DNA from 3 places in the Azospirillum sp. Marseille-Q6669 genome. Region 3 is predicted to be linked to each of the others. Evidence: predicted binding sites of a transcription regulator. Region 3 holds the regulator's gene; each other region holds the start of a gene.
The links. Region 3 encodes PhoB, which activates phosphate uptake and scavenging genes when phosphate is short. Its sites were predicted from a motif close to TNTCATAAAACTGTCA; they were not measured.
Positions count from the first base shown of each region.

Region 1 (2,262 bases), on a different contig from region 3:
GCAATAGCGCCGGGCGGCGAAGCCCAGCGGCCCTTCGGTGGCGATGTGGATGCAATCGGGGCGCAGCGCGTCGATCATCGCGTTCAGCCGCCGCCCCGCGCCCAGCGCCAGCCGGATTTCCGGGTAGGTGGGCATGGGCACGGTGCGGAAGCGGTCGGGGCCGATCACCTCGACCCGGTGGCCCATGGCCTCCAACTCCGAGCGGACGGTGCCGATGGTGCGCACCACGCCGTTGACCTGGGGGAGCCAGGCGTCGGAGACGATCAGGATGTTCACGCCGCAACCGACTCCTTGGAGGCCTTCTCCTTCACAGTCTCCGGCTTCTCCTTGGCCGGGATGCGGGCGGGCAGCGTCGTTGCGACGCGCCGGCGGATGTCCGCCGCCCAATCGATGATCTCCAGCCGGCCGCAGGGATGCTCGACCAAGGCGGTGCAGGACTCGACCCAGTCGCCGTCGTTGCAATAGAGGATTCCTTCCATGTCGCGGATTTCCGCGGTGTGGATGTGGCCGCAGACGACCCCGTCCACCCTGCGGCGCCGGGCCTCGTCGCCGAGAGCGGTCTCGTAATTGCCGATGAACTCGACCGCCGTCTTCGTCTTGTGTTTCAGGAAGGCGGACAGGGACCAGTAGGGGAAGCCCAGCTTGCGGCGGACCCAGTTGAACAGCGTGTTGACCTGGAGCAGGAACACGTAGGCGTTGTCGCCGATGAAGGCCAGCCAGCGGGCGTACTTCACCACCACGTCGAAGCGGTCGCCATGGGTGACCAGAAGCTGCCTCCCGTCGGCGGTGACGTGGATCATCTCCTCGACCACCTGGACGCCGCCGAACTGCAGGCCGACGTAATCGCGGGCGGCCTCGTCGTGGTTGCCGGGAATGTAATAGACCTGCACACCCTTGCGCGCCCGGCGCAGGATCTTCTGCACCACGTCGTTGTGCGCCTGCGGCCAGTACCATGTCTTGCGCAGCCGCCAGCCGTCCACGATGTCGCCGACGAGATAGAGGTGGTCGGACTCGTTGTGCTTCAGGAAATCGAGAAGATACTCCGCCTTGCATCCCCGCGTGCCCAGATGGACGTCGGAGATCCAGATGCTGCGGTATCGCTTGACGTCGCGTGATGCGTTCATGCCCCGCTCCATCGCCGTTCCGGCAAGGTTTCGGTAAAACGTCTTCCCTATATCCGTGGGCCATTGTCTTGACAATGTTTTCAAGTGTTCGCATTTGTAGGAGCCTATAATTTCGATAAGACTTCTTGTTAGCGTAACAAAGGCGAAAAATGACTTCATCAAAACTGACACAGGATGGTCATATTGGAGGCTGGTGTGGCTGACGGGGGCGAATCGGTGCCTGAGGCGTCCGGGCCGGCCGCGGCGACCCGGCGTCGTCTTCTGGTCATCCACAACCCGGTGGCCGGCGCCCGCCGGGCGCGCCGTCTGGGTGCGGTGCTGGAACTGCTGGAGCAGCGCTACGGGGCCCCGGTGACGCTTCGGGCCACCGGCGGGCGCGGCGACGCGGAGGCGATGGCCCGCGCGGTGGCCCCTGGCGCCTTCGACGCGGTGGTCGCCGCGGGTGGCGACGGCACCATCAACGAAGTGGTCAACGGGCTGGGCGCGCGCGGACGCGGGGAAACGACAATACCCTTAGGCATCGTGCCGCTGGGCACCGCCAACGTGCTCGCCCATGAACTGGACCTGCCCCTGGATGCGGAGGGCGTGGCGCGGGTGCTGGCGGAAGGGCGCACGCTGCCCGTGCATCTGGGTGTGGCGAATGGACGCGCCTTCGCCATGATGGCCGGTGCCGGCCTGGACGCCCGCGTGGTCGAGCGGGTGGACATGCGGCTGAAGCGGCTGATCGGCAAGGGTGCCTACGCGATGGAAACGCTGGCCCGGATCGCCGCGGGCGGCGGCGGCCCCTACCGCGTGGCGGTGGACGATGCGGAGCCGGTGGAGGTCGCCTCCGTCATCGTCGCCAAGGGGCATTTCTACGGAGGGCGCTTCGTCTGCGCGCCCGACGCCCGGCTGACCGACCCGCGGCTGCACGTCTGCCTGTTCCCGCGGGCGGGGCGGGGGAACACCCTGCGCTATCTGTGGGGCGTCACCGCCGGTCGTCTGCCGCGCTTCCCCGACTACCGCATCCTGCCGGCCCGGCGGGTGGTCATCGATGGGCCGGTGGGGGAACCCGTGCAGGGCGACGGCGACGTGATCGCCCGTCTACCGGTGGAGATCGCGCTGGCCCCGTGGGTCCTGCCGGTGCTGGCGCGCTGAA
Region 1 covers NZ_CBCOOP010000003.1:791,558-793,819, forward strand. The annotation lists gene ACWPXE_RS21060 (glycosyltransferase family 4 protein) at 1-276, opposite strand, end outside; gene ACWPXE_RS21065 (UDP-2,3-diacylglucosamine diphosphatase) at 273-1,124, opposite strand; gene ACWPXE_RS21070 (diacylglycerol/lipid kinase family protein) at 1,320-2,261, shown strand.
Region 1: ACWPXE_RS21070 (diacylglycerol/lipid kinase family protein) is a predicted target of PhoB. The motif match lies at 1,279-1,294, and genes of this name have one in related genera.

Region 2 (2,262 bases), on a different contig from region 3:
CGGCCTGCCCTCCTCCCGAACCGTGGAGAAAGATTCTGAATTCTCGCTCGAGGACGCGGCCATCAAGCCCCTTATCGCCGGTCCATCCGGCGGCGAGTCGCTCCCTGATCGACGCGCTTGGCTGCGCGCCCTCGACCCGATCCTGTCATCCGCAAAGCCCGGTGCCGTGTACAGGTTCGACGTTCCCAAAGATCACGGCATAAACCGCAGCAATCCAGCCCAAATCACCGAGGCGGCGGGATCGGCGCAATCCGCCGTCAGCGTCGATTACGTGCGGGGCCTAATTCCCCATTATTGATTGCCCTATTCCCCCTGACGCTTAGGCCGCCCCGTCCAGCCCTTTCACCAGCGCGGCGATGACGCCATAGCCCACCTGATCCTGCGGGTCGATCTCCGCCAGCTTGGCGAGGATCGCCCTCGTCTCCTCCACCCGCCCGCTGCGCAGGCTGATGAAGGCCAGCGCCTTCAGGGTGAAGAGGGTGAAGCGCGGCGGCCCTTCCTTCGTCCAATCCGCGCTGTCCGCGCGCAGACTCCGCCAATCGCCGGGATAGCCGCCCTCGCGCGCCGCCGCGTCCAGCCCGATCGTCGCCACTCGCTCCGCGTCCGCGAAGCGCTTGCGGTTGAAGTAGAATTTGTAGAGCGCGTAGAAGACCGGCAGGACGCGCGGCCCCATCCGGTGCGCCTCCCACAGCAGGGCCTCGCAGGCCACGGCGTCGGGGCGGGCCTTCACCGCCTCCTGCAGCTTCTCGTCGATGTGCTCCGGCACCTCGCCGAAGGCCATGCGCCCGTTGGACATCCGCAGTTCGACCGGCCGCTCCATCACCCGTTCCCTTCCGTTGTTTTCCGACACTGTGCGCCTGACCGACAATTCTGTATGAGCCGCAAGCGGACTTCGCAAAAGCCCATAAACAAATTGTGCGTCCTTTCGTCGCAGGATGTCATAAACCCGACAGGGGTCCGACCTGACAATTGTCGGGAAGGCATCAGCCCGCCGGCCTGACAATCATTCAAAATCAATATCTTAGTAGTTGGCACGCCGCTTGCTGTTCTATGACCAGGATCGGTCGGCATGCCCGACGGAGCATTTGGAGGCGGCAGACATGGTGACCCTGACGGATGCGGCGGTGAACACCCTGGAGCGCGTGCTGGCGAAGTCCGGCGGTGCTGCGGCCGGGCTGCGCATCGCGGTGGCGGACGGCGGCTGCGCCGGCATGAAGTACCAGATGGGGCTGGAGGCCACGGCAGGCGACGAAGACGCCGTGCTGACCTTCGGCCCGGTGACGATCTTCGTCGATCCGACCAGCCAGCCCTTCCTGACCGGCGTGGTGGTCGATTTCGTCGAAGGGGTCGAGGGCGCGGGCTTCAAGTTCGACAACCCGAACGCGACGGGCAGCTGTGGCTGCGGCAAGTCCTTCTCGGCGGGACCGGGGGGCAGCTGCTCCTCCGCGCCAGCGGCCGGCGGCTGCGGCACCGCCCACTAACCCCGAACACACTCCCCCCACCCGGTAACGCGGGAAAGGCAAGGCGTCATGTGGAACTACACCGACAAGGTCAAGGAACACTTCTTCAACCCGAAGAACGCCGGCGCGCTGGATGAGGCGAACGCCGTGGGCGAGGTCGGGTCGATCACCTGCGGCGACGCCCTGAAGCTGATGATGAAGGTCAACCCCGACAGCCAGGTCATCGAGGACGCGAAGTTCCAGACCTTCGGCTGCGGCTCGGCCATCGCGTCCTCGTCGGCGCTGACGGAGATGATCATCGGCAAGACGGTGGACGAGGCGCTGGCCGTCACCAACCGTGATATCGCCGAGTATCTGGGCGGCCTGCCGCCGGAGAAGATGCACTGTTCGGTCATGGGCGCCGAGGCGCTCCGCGCCGCCATCGCCAACTTCAAGGGCGAGGAATGGGTCGACGACCATGAGGAAGGCGAGCTGGTCTGCAAGTGCTTCGGCATCGACGCGGCGATGATCGAGCGCGCGGTGACCGTCAACAGCCTGACCACGCTGGAGGAGGTCACCCACTACACCAAGGCCGGCGGCTCCTGCCAGACCTGCCACGAGAAGATCGAGGAGGTTCTGGAGGCCGTGCTCGCCAAGACCGGCGCGCTGGCCCCGCCCAAGGCCCACGCCCCCGGCACGGTCGGCCTGGACGCCATCAAGCCGCTGGCCCCGAAGGCCGAGGCCCCGGCGGCTCCGGCGAAGCTGACCAACGTGCAGCGCATGCAGAAGATCATGTTCGCCATCGAGGAGTTGCGCCCGCAGA
Region 2 covers NZ_CBCOOP010000003.1:349,406-351,667, reverse strand. The annotation lists gene ACWPXE_RS19010 (hypothetical protein) at 1-298, shown strand, start outside; gene ACWPXE_RS19005 (hypothetical protein) at 320-820, opposite strand; gene ACWPXE_RS19000 (HesB/IscA family protein) at 1,101-1,481, shown strand; gene nifU (Fe-S cluster assembly protein NifU) at 1,530-2,262, shown strand, end outside.
Region 2: ACWPXE_RS19000 (HesB/IscA family protein) is a predicted target of PhoB. The motif match lies at 937-952, and genes of this name have one in related genera.

Region 3 (2,262 bases):
GCGCCGCGACCCGGACTGCCCCTTGTGCGGCCCCCACCCGACCATCCACGACCTGTCCGCCCACTGAGCGGCGATTGGGAGAACCCTTTAGTCATGGAAGGTCCTGAGTCCCTGTCCATCGTCCTGTTCGCGGGCGGCTTCGACCGGGTTCACTACGCCCTGGTGATGGCCAGCGCGGCGGCGGCGACCAACCGCAAGGTCACGCTGTTCTTCACCGGCCGCGCCCTGAACACGCTGCTGGCCGAGGGTGCGGACGGCGCGCCGGGCTGGCACCGGCTGGACCCCGCCGACGACGGCAGCCGCCCGGCGGAGCGCGACGCCGCCTTCACCGCCAACGGACTGGCCGGCTTCGAGGAGTTGCTGGAGGCCTGCGTGATGCTGAAGGTCACGGTCATGGCCTGCGAAATGGGGCTGCGCGCGCTCGGCCTGCCTGCCGGTGTGCAGTTGCGCCTCGACGTGCCGGTGATGACCGGCGGCGTCGTCACCTTCCTGAACGACGCGCCGAAGACCGGCGCGATCCTGTTCGTGTGAGCGCGATGACCGACGACCACAGCCTGGTGATCGAACAGGCGAACCGCTTCGAGGCGATCGCCGCGGAGGGCTTCGAGGGCCGCCCCTACCGGGACGCGCTGGTCCATCTGGCGCAGCATGTGACGGCGCATCCCGATCTCGCACCGCGGGTGGCGCACGCCCTGCGCATGATGATCGGCTTCATCGAGGACAGCGACCCGGCAAAGCGCTTCGGCCCGAAGGTAGCGATTTTGCGGGAGGCGGTGGGGCTGCTGGAGGGGTGAGGGCAGCTCTTCGGATTCTCGGCGAACAACAAAATTCACACGGATTGCAGGGATTTAAGCACGGATGACACGGATTTTTCTTGGACTTGCTTCGTGCAAGCTGATCGATCCGACACGAGCTGCGCACGAGTATAAAAATCCGTGAAATCCGTGTCCAAATCCGTGAAAACCCTATTGCCCCCCAAAACTCCTGCCGCTCACACGGACTTGCTGTCCAGCGCGTAGCCCGCCGAGCGGACGGTGCGGATCAGGTCCATCTCCGTCTCCTCGTTCATCGCCTTGCGCAGGCGGCGGATGTGAACGTCGACGGTGCGCGGCTCGACATAGACGTCGTGGCCCCACACCACGTCGAGAAGCTGCTCGCGCGAGAAGACGCGGCCGGGATGCTGCATGAAATGGCGCAGCAGGCGGAACTCGGTCGGCCCCAGATGCACGTCGCGACCGTTCCGGCGCACTCGGTGGGCGGCCAGATCCATGGTCACGTCGGCGAACTGCAGCGTCTCGTCCGTCATGCCGGGGGCCGAGCGGCGCAGAACGGCGCGCATGCGGGCGACCAGTTCGGTCGGGGAGAAGGGCTTTGTGATGTAGTCGTCGGCGCCGGAGTTCAGGCCGCGCACGCGGTCCGCCTCCTCGCCACGGGCGGTCAGCATGATGATCGGGATATCGCGCATCTTGCTGTTGCGGCGCATCTGGCGGCAAACCTCCAGCCCCGACATCAGCGGCAGCATCCAGTCGAGCAGGACGATGTTCGGCGTCTGCTCCCCGGCCAGCAGAAGAGCTTCCTCGCCGTCGGTGGCGGCGTTCACGCGGAAGCCTTCCTTCTCCAGATTGTACTTCAGCAGCGTCACGATGTCGGCTTCGTCCTCGACGATGAGAACGAGCGGCTTCAGCGCCGAATTCATGCTTGTCCCGCTCCCACTGCGCGTCTCGCCGTCACGCGGCATGTCCCGCTCCATCGTTATCCGGGCCGCCGTCCCGCGGCAATCCCCGTTCCACCGCCTCCGTGGCCGCATCCATGACCGAACCACCCGGCTCGACCACGGCGAAGCTGCTGCCGTCGTTCTTCGGGCGCGCCGCGCGCAGCGTCGTCCCGACCACCAGATAATGGATGGTCTCGGCGATGTTGGTGGCGTGGTCGCCGATCCGCTCCAGGTTCTTCGCCATGAACAGCAGGTGCGTGCAGGGCGTGATGTTGCGCGGGTCCTCCATCATGTAGGTCAGGACCTCGCGGAACAGGCTGGTGTAGAGGTCGTCCAGCTCCTCGTCGCGCTCCCAGGCGGCGATGGCGCGCTGGACGTCGCGCTCGATGTAGGCGTCCAGCACGTCCTTCATGATCGACTCGACCAGCCGCCCCATGCGCGGGATGGCCGCCGCCGGGCGCACCACCGGCACCTGGGCCAGCGCCAGCGAGCGCTTGGCGATGTTGGAGGCGTAGTCGCCGATCCGCTCCAGATCCGACGCGATCTTC
Region 3 covers NZ_CBCOOP010000005.1:183,537-185,798, forward strand. The annotation lists gene ACWPXE_RS26150 (HesA/MoeB/ThiF family protein) at 1-67, shown strand, start outside; gene ACWPXE_RS26155 (DsrE family protein) at 94-531, shown strand; gene ACWPXE_RS26160 (hypothetical protein) at 537-794, shown strand; gene phoB (phosphate regulon transcriptional regulator PhoB) at 992-1,696, opposite strand; gene phoU (phosphate signaling complex protein PhoU) at 1,728-2,262, opposite strand, start outside.